3 regions of the Paenibacillus sp. FSL K6-1217 genome follow, and region 3 is predicted to be linked to each of the others. Evidence: riboswitches for the same ligand, from Rfam matches in the RefSeq annotation. Region 3 holds a riboswitch; each other region holds the start of a gene.
The links. Region 3 has a riboswitch for cobalamin ahead of MHH28_RS31425 (energy-coupling factor ABC transporter permease). Riboswitches for the same ligand answer to the same signal wherever they lie in the genome.
Positions count from the first base shown of each region.

Region 1: linked by a shared signal. The riboswitch ahead of MHH28_RS25065 (anaerobic ribonucleoside triphosphate reductase) and the one ahead of MHH28_RS31425 (energy-coupling factor ABC transporter permease) in region 3 are both predicted to bind cobalamin.
Region 2: linked by a shared signal. The riboswitch ahead of MHH28_RS27245 (S-layer homology domain-containing protein) and the one ahead of MHH28_RS31425 (energy-coupling factor ABC transporter permease) in region 3 are both predicted to bind cobalamin.

Region 1 covers NZ_CP150271.1:5,671,219-5,676,430, forward strand. The annotation lists gene nrdG (anaerobic ribonucleoside-triphosphate reductase activating protein) at 1-313, opposite strand, end outside; gene MHH28_RS25065 (anaerobic ribonucleoside triphosphate reductase) at 310-2,295, opposite strand; cobalamin riboswitch at 2,634-2,865, opposite strand; gene MHH28_RS25070 (MTH1187 family thiamine-binding protein) at 3,206-3,511, shown strand; tRNA gene MHH28_RS25075 (tRNA-Thr) at 3,685-3,756, shown strand; gene MHH28_RS25080 (hypothetical protein) at 3,905-5,053, shown strand; gene MHH28_RS25085 (DUF2278 family protein) at 5,032-5,212, opposite strand, start outside.
Region 2 covers NZ_CP150271.1:6,177,186-6,182,397, reverse strand. The annotation lists gene MHH28_RS27245 (S-layer homology domain-containing protein) at 1-2,108, opposite strand, end outside; cobalamin riboswitch at 2,302-2,500, opposite strand; gene MHH28_RS27240 (hypothetical protein) at 3,304-5,212, opposite strand, start outside.
Region 3 covers NZ_CP150271.1:7,167,127-7,172,338, reverse strand. The annotation lists partial or broken gene cobJ (precorrin-3B C(17)-methyltransferase) at 1-138, opposite strand, end outside; gene MHH28_RS31440 (energy-coupling factor ABC transporter ATP-binding protein) at 169-1,014, opposite strand; gene cbiQ (cobalt ECF transporter T component CbiQ) at 1,059-1,844, opposite strand; gene MHH28_RS31430 (energy-coupling factor ABC transporter substrate-binding protein) at 1,841-2,134, opposite strand; gene MHH28_RS31425 (energy-coupling factor ABC transporter permease) at 2,134-2,898, opposite strand; cobalamin riboswitch at 3,183-3,377, opposite strand; gene MHH28_RS31420 (ArsR/SmtB family transcription factor) at 3,517-4,449, shown strand.

The DNA.
Region 1 (5,212 bases), 1.5 Mb from region 3:
TATAGCCCGTATAGATCCAGACCGGGAAGCCCGGCAGCTCGGCGCGCAGCTCGTGAATGAAGTCTGCAGCCTCCCCAGCCGAGAAAAAAGGGTCCCCGCCCGCCAGCGTCAAGCCGTCCAGCAGCGGATTGCCTGCAATCTCTTCTATAATCTCCCGCCGCCGCTCCGGGGTGAAGACCTCCCCGTAGTTAAAGTTCCAGGTCTTCGGGTTGAAGCAGCCGGGGCAGCGGTGGCGGCAGCCGCTGAAGAAGAGGACGGCCCGCAGGCCTTCCCCTTCATTGATCGACTCCGGGTAATAGCCGCAAATGTTCATAGATGCTTAACACGGTCCCGGACTTCGGCTTGCTTGGCAGCATTGAAGCGGGTCTGATAGTCACCGGTCAGATACCCGGTAACCCGGCGCAGACGGCGGATATGGGTGGTATCCTCATGGGCATTGCAGGTCGGGCAATTCGTGCCGATGACCCCTTCATAGCCGCAGCCGGAGCAGCGGTCAATCGGATGGTTAATGCTGAAGTAGCTGATGTCCTGCTCCAGCGCGTATTTGATGATTTTGACGAAGGCTGACGGATTGCTCCGGGCATTGCCGTTCAGCTCGACATAAGAGATCGCTCCGGCGTTGCAGTATTCATGGAACGGCGCTTCCAGGCTGATCTTCTTGGCAGCGCTCAGCTCATGATAGACCGGAATATGGAACGAGTTCGTATAGTATTCCCGGTCGGTTACCCCAGGGATAGAGCCTAGCACCTTGCGGTCGATCTTGGTGAACTTGCCGGAAAGACCCTCGGCGGGCGTTGCGAACAAGGTGATGTTGAGGTTAAGCTCCTCGCTCTTACGGTCGCAATATTCACGCATGTGGCGGACGATGGCTACAGCCTTGGCGTGGATATCCATGTCTTCGCCATGGTGCTTGCCGTACATGGCTTTCATGCATTCCGCCATGCCGATGAAGCCCAGCGACAGGCTGCCGTGCTTCAGCAGTTCGCCTACGCTGTCATCGGGGGCAAGCTGCTCGCCGCCTTCCCACACGCCTTCGCGCATCATGAAATCGGAGGCTTTGGCCTTCTGGGCAGCCTGAATACGGAAGCGGTGCAGGAGACCGTCGAGCGCAATATCCATATAATGATTCAGGTCGTCGAAGAATCCTTCTTCGTCAGCGGCCAGTCGGCGGCCGGTTACTGTACCATGGGCCAGTCCAAGACGCACCAGGTTGAGCGTATTGAAGGACAGGTTGCCTTTGCCGGAGCAGTGGTTGCGTCCGAAGCGGTCGCCGAGCACACGGGTACGGCAGCCCATTGTAGCGAATTCGGTATCCGGGTCAGCCGGATCATAATATTGCATGTTCAGCGGAGCATCCAGATTGGCGAAGTTCGGATAGAGTCTGCGTGCAGAGCACTCAGCCGCCTTCAGGAACAGTTCATAGTTAGGGTCGCCCGGCTGCTGGTTGATGCCTTGCTTACATTTGAAGATCTGAATCGGGAACACCGGTGTCTCCCCGCTGCCCAGTCCGTTCATGGTGGCCGTCAGGAGCGAGCTGATCACAAGCTGGCCCTCCGGGGAGGTACAGGTGCCGTAGTTGATGCTGGTAAAAGGAATCTGTCCGCCGGAGCGGCTGGACATCGTATTCAGGTTATGTACCATACTCTCTGCGGCCTGCAGGGTCTCGCTCTGCGTCTCCTTCAGGGCAAAACGGAAGGCGCGCGGATACTGCTCAGCCAGATCGCTGCGGCTCATCGTAATCTCCCCAAGCTCAGACACTTCTGCATTTTCCTCGAAATACTCCAGTCCTTTGCGGAAGAGCTTGGAGAAGGATTTGGTCACATAAGGGGCCAGGTCATAATCCAGCTTGTTGGCGGATACGCCGCCGTATTGCGCATTTTGCTGTGACTGGAAAATAATCGCCACCAGCGACATCGCCGTCATAATCGAGTTGGGAGGCCGTACGCTGCCGTTGCCGGTGTTGAAGCCTTCACGGAGAAGCCGTTCAAACGGAATGAAGATGCAGTTCGTGGTTCCGATAGCATATTGATCCAGGTCATGTACATAGACGACATTATCCAGGGTAGCCTGTACCAGCTGCGGCGGCATGGTGAAGTTGCGGGCGTACCATTTGGAATATTCACTGCCGAACTTACTCATTTTGCCGGAGAAGCTCTCCCCGTTCAGGTTGGCATTCTCGCGCAGCAGATCCAGATCCCGGCTGTCGATAATATCCCGTCCCAGATGAATGACCTCTTCTAATAGAACCTCTTGTGCAGCTTGTCCTTCGTTATAACGTTTCTCCAGCAGCGTCATTATATAACTCTCTCCTCTCGGGTATTGTAAGCGTGATATGTAATATAGAACGGTCAGGACATCATTAAAAAAGCACCTCCGGCCGGGAAGGCCGGAAATGCCCGAATGCAGGATGCAAAGATCCGGGAAGCGGAAATTTGCCTGTGGTCTGGGTGGAATATACGAGCAGACAAGGGGCGAATAGCTGAAGCCCGTTCTGGTATATTCCGCAGAGCCGATACCTGAAGGTAATCACCGATCGTCCTCAGGTATCGGCAGCCTCTGGCCCGATTGACGGGAGGCTGACTCTGCTATTGCAGGCCGCATACGGACACCTCCCCTGTTCCTCGCAGGAGTCTAAGCGGTGCCGCGAAACAGGCAGGTCTCCTGGCTTCCGGCAACTCCTCCGGCGCCTTCCCGGGGGGCGTATTCAGCCCCTTAGTGGCAGTTAGCCGGAGAATGCCGCCCTGGGGCAGCTAGCCCGGGGAGCATCCGGTTACAGTGGCGGGACCGCAGCGGTTTTGCACCGCGCTTCCCTATTAAGTCTCCTCTCTATTGAGAGAGTGAAACACCTGTTTCTACTATATTTTGTTGTTATTCATTAAAGCTACCGCAATATATTGTGTTTGTAAATGATTTTTTGCAATCCCGCACGGGGAGCGGGTTCCGCGCTTTTACTCACAGCTGATCCACAGTTAGTCCACAGGTAATCCACAACTTTCCTATCGATTTGGCCGAAATGATTCATAAATTCTCCGAAAATACGCCACAAAGAATCCATAAATAGAGTGCGTCTAATCCTCGTAATCTTTGTAACGAATAGTAAGAAAATAACGGGGTGGGCAGGAGATTTGTGGGAAGCCTGCCGAAGCGGTACAATAAGAGGATAAGCAAGGGGCAGGCAGATCAGACAATCAGGAGGGTGATTACGATGGCAATTGGCGAAGTGACCGTTATTCCGGTTGGCACAGGCAGCACCAGTCTCAGCAGCTATGTGGCCGAGATGCAGCGCGTGCTGGAGACGGTGGAGGGCATAACCTATGAGCTTACTTCTATGGGAACGATTATTGAAGGACCGGTAACGCGGATTCTGGCTGCGGTAGAAGCGCTGCATGAGTCGCCGTTCACCGCCGGGGCGCAGAGAGTCTCAACCTCGCTCAAAATCGATGACCGGCGCGACAAGCCCTCCACCAGCCGCAGCAAGCTGGAATCCGTGGAGCGCAAGCTGCAAGGATAGTAACCACTTATAGTATCTTATCAGAATCAACCGATAAGGAGCAGATTCCTGCCGGGCATATGCTGGCTGAGTTTGATCTGGGCTGGGTATACAGCAACCAGCGGAAAAAGGGGTTGCGTTTTCCGCTGGAAGAGTTATAATATTTTTTGTTTGGCAGACACAGAGGTCTGTAGGCTGGTGTAGCTCAGGGGTAGAGCAACGCACTCGTAATGCGTAGGCCGGGGGTTCAATTCCCTTCACCAGCATATTTGTGAAGTCGATAGTGGCGCGGGTTTCCGGTTTTTTGGAACTGCGCCTTTTTTCTATGCAAGCATCAACATCTGCCATTCTTCTAACCTTTAGTTAAGTAAAGTGGGGAGCCTATGGTTGGATGCTAGGAGGCAAAGATCTTATATGGGAAACCGGACATTCCTGATTGTTACCAGTGCCGATTCAGATTTAATTGATTATGAGAATACAGCTTTCGAGACGAATAATTTTCTCGCTCCAGTATGGTTTTGTCTGGTCAGCCAAGACCAGTTCCAGCGCTATAGCAGGCAGCTAATGCAAGCTTGGAGCAAGATTCAACCCCATATGGGCCAACCGGATGTGGAGGATTTGGTGGAGTGGGAACATTTTTCCGAGGCCTTCCAATGGCAGATTCCATGGGCGGATGCTGCAGAGCAGTTGCGCCTGAGTTTACCGGGCACGCTGGCCCGTTTCCCGGCGCTTGCCACTCCTGTACAGGAGTGGCTGGAAACCTTATCGACCCATGTACAGCGTTATTCTGCTGCCGTTATTCATCTGGAGCTTTCGCAATATTTCTCGTTCACGGGCGATCCCGCCCTCTATCTGAGAGACATTCAAGAATACGTTACCCTCTGGCAGTCGCCGCATCCCTCGCAGGAGAAGGTCTGGCAGGGAGCAGCTGATAACTTTTATATGCTGAATGGGGAGCATTTGCCATGGAGGGAACGAACGGCAGCTCAACCGGAGCAAGCTGCCGATATTCAGCCAGCACAGTCCATTCCTCCAGCATCCGGGATGCGCCAGTCCAAATGGCGGCAGGAGCTCTACATCTGGTTGCTTGCGATTCTATCCGCAGCCCTCTTTTTTGCCGTCTATGTCAAGACCTCCAGTGGTTGGTTGGCGGTGCTCTGCTTCTTCATCCCCTCCCTGTGTATCGTTTTGTGGAATATAATTATCGGTCCTGCACGAACCTCCCGCCGTCAGCTGGAAGCGGCTAGGACTTTGAAGAGGAACAGTCCCCCTTCTGAGGCTGTGCTAAGGATTGAGTATTTCGACGGGCGTTCACCTATTGGGATGGATGGCATGGAAATGGGTCCTTCAGAGGATAAAGCGTTACCGGATCTTATCCCCTGGCTGCAAATCCTGCAAGCAAAGGTGCTTTCATCTCATGAGGTTGAGCTCATCGTTTCTGCTAACCACTCACCAGTCTCTACCTTACAACTTCATTTGAGGCTGGATGAACAGTTGGATGTCAAGGATATCGTATCAGCGGTTAATGCGATGGTGTTGGCTCATGACAAAGCATTGGTATGATTACATTCACTAACCGGCTTAGTGGCATCTCCCTGGTCGTTAGTGCACCAGGATTGGGACTGGAAGGCCAGGAAGATAGCCACCCATCTGTTCGCGTTCTGGAAATGAATAAGCACTCCGCCGTCCTGCCATGTACCATTTTCTCGGGAATACCCGCCG
Region 2 (5,212 bases), 990 kb from region 3:
GGCTCGAAGGCGCCGCCGGTGCCGCTCATATATCCAAGTCCTGTCACCGTGCGGACAGCAGACAAGGCATAGTCACTAATCTGGTCTTCATCGCTGAACTTCCCTGCTCCGGCTCCGGCTGATGCCGCATCCAGCTTAAAAGCTCTGACCATCATCACAGCCATATCCTGCCGGGTCACCAGGCCGTCCGGTTTGAACGTCTTGCCCGTCACGCCGCTGATGATTCCCAGTTCCTTCGCCCGGTTCACTGTTCCATAATACCATGCATCGGCCTTAACATCACTGAAGGCCGCAGCGGAAGCCGCCGCAGACGGCTCGTTGCCGGTTAAGCGCAGCAGCAGCGCTGCAAATTCAGCGCGGGTAATATTCTTTTTCGGTGCAAATACCAGACTGCCCTTACTCACACCATTCATCAGCTTACGGTCATATGCCGTGTATACCGACTCCAGCGCCCAAGGCGAGATCGACTTCACATCGCCAAAAGCCGGACGGTCCGCCGCAGCAGAAGCCACCGTTACCGGGGCCGTATGACGGACGATTGCCGGGGTTTTATCCTTCAGATAGCCCGTAACCGTCAAGGTATATTTATTGGCTGGCAGACCGCCGGCAACAACCGCCAGGCCTGCGGCATCTGTAACTGCCGTTTTGCCCCCTACGGTCACTTGTACGCCTGCTGCCGGTGAGGTTACCGGATCGGAGGTGAAGGTAGCTTCATTCCATACCCACTTCTTCTGGTTCACCTGCACCTTCAGATCTTGCTTTGGCTGCGGCTGCGCAGGAGTAACGGTTATGGAATCTACCACCTGCGTGTTGTCTCCGCCATAATAGACTACGATGCGGTCATTCTCCTCCAGCGCGAACTCGCCCATGCCTACACTTGGATAGATCCATGCTCCGCCGCGGGCGACTACATACATCCAGCCGTCATATCCGCCAAAAGCGCCCGCGCTCACGCCGCCGATCCCCGTCACATAGTTGCCTGCTTCATTGACCAGGGCCAGGCGCTTGGCCGCTGCTGTCTTTTCCAGTGCCTTAAGCACATTTCCAGCGTAGACGCTGCCTTCAGCCAAGGTTGCATTCGGACCTTCAATCGTTACCGAGACATTCACTTGAGGATTTTTTACAGGGGTGCTGCTGAAGTCAAAGAGCTTACCGCCTGTACCGAGCAGCTTGTACGCTACCAAAGCCTCCAGCGCCTGCTCCGTGGAGAGCGGATTCGAGCTGCCGCCTGCGGTGTGGGCGAACCCGCCGCCTGCTGCGCTGAAGCTCAGCAGCTTGCTGACCAGGTTGATCTGGCCTTTGGTATATTCCGCTCCCGCCGGATCAATGCCAAAGGAAGACAGCGCAATGATAGCCTGTGCTACACTCTCGCTGCTGTCGCCATATCCGCCGTTCTTGTCCTGTGCCTTAGCCAGCCAGGCTGCCGCCCGCTGACCGGCAGCATTCACTGCCGCTTCCTTCTGGTGTCCGGCCAGTGCAGTCAGCACCATCGCGGTCATATCCGGATCACTCGCACCCGTAGTCAGGGTGAAGCCGCCATCCGGGTTCTGCTTGGCCAGAATCTCAGCCAGCAGCTTGGCCGGTGTCCATTTCGCATTTGCCGGGATTGTATAGCTGCCGGAATCCAGAGCCAGCAGTGCATAGACCGGATTATTCAGCGTCTGGCCGGTGATTTTATCGTTATTGTACAGCTTCTCGATCAGGTTATAGCCTGCCACATTCGCCGGATCACCGCCGAGTGCCTTGACGGCAAGCGTGGTCCGGGCATAGTCCGTAGCTCTGGCCAAAACACCCTTAGCCTCGGCTACCTTGCCCTCAAGCGCCTTCAGATAGCTGGCAGGAACCTTATAGCCCGCTTGTGCAAGGCCAATGGCCTGCCAGTCCGACTGGACTCCGTTCTTCAGTATTAACTCGGCAGTGGCATAGACTGCATCGGTTACGCTGGCCGCCGTACCTGCGGGCAGAGCAGCTACCGCTGGTGCGGAAGCTCCGTCTGTCTGTGCAGCAGCTTGTCCTGCCGGGGCCACGGCTGCTCCCAGCATAGCGAACAGCATAATAACAGTAAGCCCCAGCCGTGCGAGCCGGGATGATAAAGAATGGTTCTTCATAACTAACCTCTTTCCTGAAATAGAATGGATGAATCCTGCTTCCTCCGCAAATCACGCGGCAACCTAAAGACCGCCCTGTGCAGGGCGGCCGGGGAAGAATCGGGCACAGGGCGGCTGAAGTGAGTGATTGCTCTCATACCTGCAGCTCTCGTCGACCTCAGCATCTGCTTCCACATTCTTACCCCCGAAGAATAGGAACAACAACGAAAAAGGCAGGTCTCCTGGCTCATACTTCACCGCTTCCCCTGCCTTCCCATCCAGTGAACAGACAGTGGCTTCTCAGGAGTCGCTCCGTATTTACAGTGGCGGGACCGCGCCGGACTTGCACCGGGCTTCCCTTTTAAGCAGATTTCTCTCCTAGACATAGCTCTGCCAGCATCTGATGGCGATAGCGCCAGGCCTCCAAGGAAATCCGCACCTTTTCCCAAAGCTTATTAAATTTTAATATTCTGAACCAATCATATCTACTATTCCCCTGTATGTCTATAGACAAGCTATTTCTATTACAGCTCAGCTAACCTTAACCTCAGGCCCTGCCCAGCCCGCACCAAAAAATCCTGAACAGCACACACCCGCTCCCCGGCACATGTTGCTATTCAGGACTATGGAGTCACACTTCTGCTGCTATTCGACATATCGACTCACCTATGAGACGTTGGCAGAAGACCGATTGTATTATGTACATCAGAATTAGTATAAAAGCAGCCGGAAACGCATTCTATTGCATTTCATACCATTGATTGCGCCAATTCCTCCTCAGCCAGGCCAAATCCGGACAATCTAATGTACCAAATGCAACAGAACGCCATATCAAGCTCGATATACCTGATTCTAGTGTACAAAGTGCAATAGAGCGAAATAAAGTTCAGTTGAGTAGCTTACCGACACCCGCGCACTAACCCGTGGCTTGCTGAGGGATGGCATGCCCCGATTAAGGTGCAAACGGTATGCTTAAATGTAATCTGTACAACTAAACCGTCTGATGTACTGGCAAATGTCCTTTTAGCTGTATTTCGTGCAATTAAAATGCTTCTATACACGGGTTTTCGCCTATTCGTGCGAATTTAGTTGTATAGAATACAGTTGGGAGAGGTTTGTCTTGCTTTTCACTGTTTTTAGTTGTACAGAATACACCTGTCTCTGGAGGTTCGCTTTGAACGAAAGCCTGACAGCCTGTCCGCTTATCCCCGCGGCTTTACTCCGCGTCCGCTTCCGGGCTTGCGGAAGCGGATGGCTCCGCACTAGGCGCCGCTGTAGCGGTAGCGTCCGGGACGCTGCCCGGGTCTGCATGCAGCTTCAGCGTGTAGCGTCCGGCGGTGATCATATCACCTGCCGCCAGCTTCGCGCCCGCTGCGAGCTCCACCGTCACCTCGTGTACGCGTGACGGAGTCCCCGCCGCCGCCGGAGAGGTGGTGGCTCCCTTGTCCGCGCCGCCGTCCGCTCCGGCGCCGCCTTCAATCTTCGCGCCGCCGTCAACTCCGGCGCCGCCTTCAACCTTCGTGCCGCCGTCCGCCCCGGCGCCGCCTTCACCCTTCGCGCCGCCGTCCGCTCCGGCGCCGCTTTCAACCTTCGCACCGCCGTCCGCTCCGGCGCCGCCTTCAACCTTCGCACCGCCGTCCGCTCCGGCGCCGCCTTCAATCTTCGCGCCGCCGTCAACTCCGGCGCCGCCCTCACCCTTCGCACCGCCGTCCGCTCCGGCGCCTGCACTAATCTGGCAACTGTTAACCGTTGCCTTAACCTCGTAGTCCGTAACGCCGCTGCCGGACTCCACGCCGATCCGCTCCGGCTTGAAGGCGGAGCATTCTACGGCGTCGGTGAAGCTGAACAACAGCTTCACGCCGTTGTTCTTACCCGCTGTCCCGCCTTCCGTGTTCCCGCCAGTTCCCTCATCACCGCCGCTGTTCCCGCCAGTTCCCTCATCACCGCCGCTGTTCCCGCCAGTCCCCGCATCTCCTCCGGTTCCGGCGTCACCGCCGATAAGCCGGACCGAGACCGGGGCTGCTCCAGCGGCCTCTCCGGTCACTGCCGGAAGCGGGCTGGGGCTGGATACCGGCGCGGCTATATCCTTACCGCGCCCCCCAAGCTGGCTGATAAGGATGACAGCCGCAATTAGAATGATCCCGAGGATGCTCCCTGAGATCAGGATTTGAAATCGGCTGCGGCTGACCCACCGCGCCAGCGGCGAAGCCAGCTGGGCGCGGGCTTCATTGTAGACAGTCTGCATAGCAGGCGTTGCTGTCTCGAGATGGGTTTTGCGGAATTCCCGGTTCTTGAACGCCTCGCGGTCGCTCTTCAGGAAATACCGCAGCACGGCCCGCTTGTAATTCGGCCACAGCTTCTTGCCGGAGCTTGCGAACAGCCAGCTATGCTGCGACCAGTCCAGGAACCGGTAGACCAGTTCCTTGTCATTGCCAGCCTTACGGGCCACCAGATCCAGCAGTGCATCGTAATCCAGCGGTCCGCCTTCACGTTCACTGCTATGATAGAAGGCCAGCGGCAGCCGGTCGAACGGCTCCAGGCTCCGCGATTCCTTCAGCCACCGCGCTCCCAGCAGCTGAACATCGTCCAGCTCACGCGGCGTCAGTCCGGCAAAAATCTCCTCATCCGGCGACTCCTCCCCGAACCAGCGGTAGGCCGCGCGCAGGGCATTCGCCTTGCGCTTCGCAATCGCGTCGAGCGGCGGCTGCCAGTCTGCCGTGTCCCGGTAGCGCAGGAACGATATCTCCAGCAGCTGCTCCATCGTCAGCTCGTCCAGCGAGAGCCGGTTCAGCAGGAAGCGGTCGGCAACCGTGCCCAGCTCCTCTATAACAGACAAGGCCTCCGGGTGTACGCCGCCTCTGCGGCGCTGCTTCTCCGCCTGCTGGACCGCTTCATGAACGGCGGTTACCGCCGCTACCGGATCAGGCTCCCGCTGCAGCTTCTCCAGCAGGTATTCCTTGAAGGTGTCGCGTACCGCAGCCTGCTCCAGCACCTCCGGAAGACTCCGGCCGAAGTGGCCCACGATGCGGAGCACATCCGCTGTTCCGGCGGCCGCCGCCAGCCGGGATTCCAGATACGGCTCGAACAGCGCTCTGCGGAAGAGCGATTGCGACAGCACTTTTTTG
Region 3 (5,212 bases):
CGGTCTGATCAGATCTACATAAGTGGTATAGCCGATGACCGCTTCACTCTCCTCCAGTGCAGCGAGTGCGCGGCCGGTAATATGCTCCAGCGCTCCGGGGCCAAAGCCTATAATCAGCAGCTTTCCTTGTTTCTCCATCCTTCTTCCCCCGTTCGTGAAATATCTGTATTAACTCTCCAGCAGCTTGTGCAGTATGGCTGTGAAATCTTCCGAAGTGCGCGGAGCGCTCTGCCCTATGGTCACGGTGGCAGGCAGGCTGAACCATATATCGGCCAGCAGCGGTAATCCAAGCCCGATAGCCAGCAGCTCTTCCCGCTCCGCAAAAATCTCCTCCGGCCTCCCCGCCGCCCGGCATCTTCCATGATCCAGTACAATAATCCAGTCCGCCCAGCGGTAGGCCAGGTCCATATCATGCGTAGCCATAACTACAGTTGTCCCCTTAGCATGTATCGCTTCAAGACCCTTCAGCATCTGCGTTTCCGATAACGGGTCCAGATATGAGGTGGGCTCATCCAGCAGAATCAGCTCCGGCTCCATAGCCAGCACACCGGCGAGCGCGGTGCGTTTCTTCTGGCCCAGGCTAAGCTGGTGGATCGGTTTATCACTCAGATCGGTCAGATTCAGCAGCTCCATGACTTCCCGGCATCGCGCAGCAATGGCCGGTTCAGCCATGCCGCTGCCGCGCAGCCCGAACGACACATCCTCCAGCGGTGTGCTGAGGATCAGCTGCTGCTCCGGGTCCTGGAAGACCAGGCCTACCCTCTGCCGCAGAGCTGCCAGCTCTTTTTTGGAGTAGGATAAGACCTTCCCGCCTTGCAGAACCGTGCCCTGCTGCGGACACAGAATGCCGACCGCATGCAGGAACAGCGTGGATTTGCCCGAACCGTTATGACCGAGCACCGCCGTCTTGCTGCCTTTGGGAATAGCGAGCGTAAGTTCATGCAGTGCAGGCTCCTTCGTGTCCGGATAATGAAACACCACGCCGTCACAAGCCAGACTATATTCCTGATCCATGGCCGACTCCTTTCATATGTTTGATTACAGCTTGCTTACACAGATCACCGCAGAGCCAAGTACATCTCAGCCAGCAGCAGTGCCGCAATACCGGCATAAGCCTGAACGGCATACCGCCGCGGCACAGGGCGCGCAGTATAGGGCGGGAGGATAATATCGTCTGTGAATCCGCGGGCCAGCAGCCCCTGCGATAATCCGTAATAACGGTGCATCGTGTTGCCGAACAGCGCTCCCGCCATGGCCGCAGTCTCCCGTAGCCTGTCCTTGTAACCCCGGCGGCCTCCGCGCAGCCTGCGGGCCAGCAGCAGCCCGTGCGCCGCATCACTCAGCAGGAACAGGAAACGGTACATAATCAGCATCAGCTCCAGGACAATCTGCGGCATCCTCAGCCTGCGGAGCACCTGCAACAGCTCACTGAACGGGGTAGTGAACATCAGGAAGAAGAAGCAGCTCATGCAGGCTGATACCCTGGCCAGCAGCTCTCCGGCGCGCAGAAGCCCGGCCGCTGTAATATATACCGGCAGGTGCAGTCCCGGCAGCGGGAATATTCCTGGCTCTCCCGCTGCCGGATGCCCGAATTCCACGAGCAGTGCAGGCACGCTAAGGGCATAGAACAGCAGCGCTGTACCGAACAGCATGCCATACGCACGGAAGGGAATCCGGGCCTGCAGGATACACCATGACATCATCCATAGGGTGATTGCTGCCTGCAGTACCGGATGTACGATGTAAGAGAGCAGGAACATCAGGGCTGCGAACGAGCTTTTCCACATCGGGGACAACTGGCGCAGCGCATTATTGTAGGAGAGAACGTCAATCCGCCGGATCACTTGCTGCTATGCTGCTTCGTCCCGCCCTGCTTGCCCTTGAGCAGCCCCAGGGTATAACCGATTACACCGGCACCAATCGCGGCCTGCAATGCGAACAGCATACTCTCCGTTTCACCCGGCAGCTCGGTCAGCGGCTTGAACCACGGCTTATAATCAGGATTAATCTCGGTAATTACACCTTCAGCCACATCATCGGCCCCGCCGAATTCCCCGTTGACCAGCAGCAGCGGCAGAATAACCAGCAGAATAACAACCAGCAGCATCAACCCGTTTTTCCATTTATTGCTCATTAGGCTCTTCCTCCGTTCACCTTGCGTTTCAACAGCGACAATTCATTCGGGCTATACGATTTCAGCCAGTTCCACAGCAGTACCGTCAACAGCCCTTCACTGATGGCCAGCGGGATTTGCGTCACGGCAAAGATGCCCCCGAATTTGAGAAAAGAGGCCAGCACGCCGCCATCCGCCGCCGGAAAAGCCACCGCCAGCTGGAAGGAAGTCACTATATACGTACTCAGATCCGCCACCGCCGCCGCACAGAACAAGGCCAGCTTCTCGCGTCCCCGCCGCTTCATCATCAGCTTATACACGGTATATCCGGCAAAAGGGCCCGCCACCGCCATCGAGAACGCATTGGCACCGAGCGTTGTAATCCCCCCGTGCGCCAGCAGCAGCGCCTGAAACAGCAGGACAATCGAGCCGATTACGCTCATGGGGAGCGGCCCCAGCATTACCGCACCAAGTCCCGTACCCGTGGGGTGGGAGCTGCTTCCGGTGACGGAAGGCATTTTGAGCGCAGACAATACGAAGGTGAACGCCCCTGCCAGACCCAGCAGCAGCTTCAGCTCCGGGTTCTCCCGGGTCATGGCTCTCAGCTTGAAGATTCCCAGCACAAAAAACGGGATAAACGCCGCCCACCAGAACACCGCCCAGCCTACCGGCAGAAATCCTTCCATAATGTGCATTGCCCGGGCCGTCCCCGGTTCATTCAGCATAAAGTACACCGTAAATCCGGCAACGAGTGCCGCAAAGCTCCACCATCGATGCTTTTTCATTTGTCACCCTCCATGTTTGTTGATTTGCCATTAAAGTTGATAAAGCCCAAAAATCCCACCCTAAAGGGTGGGAGTGTATGTACGCAGGCAAGTTCGACAGAGCGCGCAGCCTGAAGCCAAGCCAGAACAAGGGGCTTACTTCGTCCCATCACCATGGTCCGTATCCTTGTATCCCGCAGCTATCAACCGGTGTCCTCTCTAAGCTCCAAGATTCCTCCGGTCCATCAGGGCAGAACGCCTCTTCTCATTAACCTATCCGTACACCGCTCCTATCCGCGTAGAGTCGTGGTGTGCGTCGACAAGGTAGGTCTCCTGGCTTGGAATACAGGCGCTGCAGACTTCGTCTTCCCCGGGGCTACCCGAGTGACCTCATGAAGTGCAGCTCTTCCATACAGTGGCGGGACCGCTCGGGACTTGCACCCGATTCCCTGTTATCCCTTGCCGCATCCGGCAAGAGCACCTTGTTTCATCGCTAATTCATCTCACATCATAGCGGACCCAGCTCGGCATGTCTGTGATATAAATTGGAAAAGCTGCCTGGAAGCCAATCATGGCTTGTAGAAATTTTATTTGAGTAATATAATTATTAACTATATAACCTGAACGTGGAGGCATCCGATGAAACTTGATCTGACCGAACAATCCTTGCCCGTGTACGAGGCCTTGTCCAGTACCGTGCGTCTGCACATGCTGCGGCTGCTGTCCGATAAGCCCATGAACGTGAAGGAGCTGGCCGCAGCCCTCAAGCTCAGCAGTGCCATTATGACCATGCATGTGCGCAAGCTCGAAGCCGCCGGGCTGATCACCAGCCATATGGCCCCCGGGAAAAGCGGACTGCAGAAGATTTGTACACTGGCCGCCGACGGGGCAGAGATAGTTTTTCCGGGACAGGCCCGGACTGCGCGCAGAGGATACCGCAAGGACATCCCGGTGGGCCATTATTCCGACTTCCAGATCGAGCCTACCTGCGGACTGTCTACGACGGAGAGGGTCATCGGGCACTTCGACGATCCCCGTTACTTCTGGGACCAGGAGCGGGTGAACGCCGGGATTCTGTGGTTCGGCAAGGGGTTCGTCGAGTATAAAATCCCGAACTTCCTGCTGTCGAGCCAGCAGCCGGAGGAGCTTGCCATCACGATGGAGATCGCCTCCGAAGCCCCTTCGATCAACAACAACTGGCCGTCGGATATTACCTTCACGCTGAACGGACAATCGCTCGGCTTCTGGACCAGCCCCGGTGACTACGGAGATAACCCGGGAAAATACACACCGGCCTGGTGGCCTGCACTCACCAATCAATACGGCCTGCTCAAGCAGCTGCGGATTACACAGGCGGGCACCTTCATGGACGGGCAAAAGCTGTCGGAAGTCACCTTAGATCAGGTAGGCATCCGCAATAAACAATGGACCTTCCGGCTCTCAGTCGAGGAGGATGCCGAGCACATCGGCGGCCTCACCCTGTTCGGCAAGGGCTTCGGCAATTACAACGAGGATCTTGTGTTTGAGCTGTTTTATACGGATACTGTGGCAGATTTGCCTGATTCTTTGTAAAAGCCTGCTTAGCAGGGTTTGTGGCAGGGTGTAGAAGGCTATGTACTAGTAGGTAGGTAGGTAGGTAGGTAGGTAGGTAGGTAGGTAGGTAGGTAGGTAGGTAGGTAGGTAGGTAGGTAGGTAGGTAGGTAGGTAGGTAGGTAGGTAGGTAGGTAGGTAGGTAGGTAGGTAAGATTTATTAGTTAGACTAATTTAGGTTAGTTTTCATTTCAGCTACTTTTGGAGCCAATACTCCTCATTTCTGCTTCAGGCCCACTTTTGGCCCATTCAGGTGCATTAGTGCACTTCATTTTCACTCAAATCCCACTTTTTGCCGATTCAAGTGCACTAATGCTCTTCATTTCCGCTCAAATCCCACTTTTGGCCGATTCAGGTGCACTAATGCTCTTCATTTTCGCTCAAATCCCACTTTTGACCGATTCAGGTGCATTAGTGCTCTTCATTTCCGCTCATCGCCCACTTTCGGCCGGCACTAATGCCCTTCCCAACATCCAACCAGCCAGCTTCTCACCCCACCAATTCGGATTTATCCCTCTCATTTCCTCATCCAGCCCACTTTCCGCCGCACCCATGGGATTTATCCCCTTTACTTTTTCACCATTCTCTTCCTTCTATATCTGCACATTAACTTTGCACCTTCGCCTCCCTTTCACACTTCCTTCTCCCCTTCCCCCTCTCCTCCACAACGCAAAAAAAGCCCCTCCAACCGCTGCATTGTGCAGGTTGGAGGGGCTATCTGTGATCATCCGTCTCTTATGGCAAA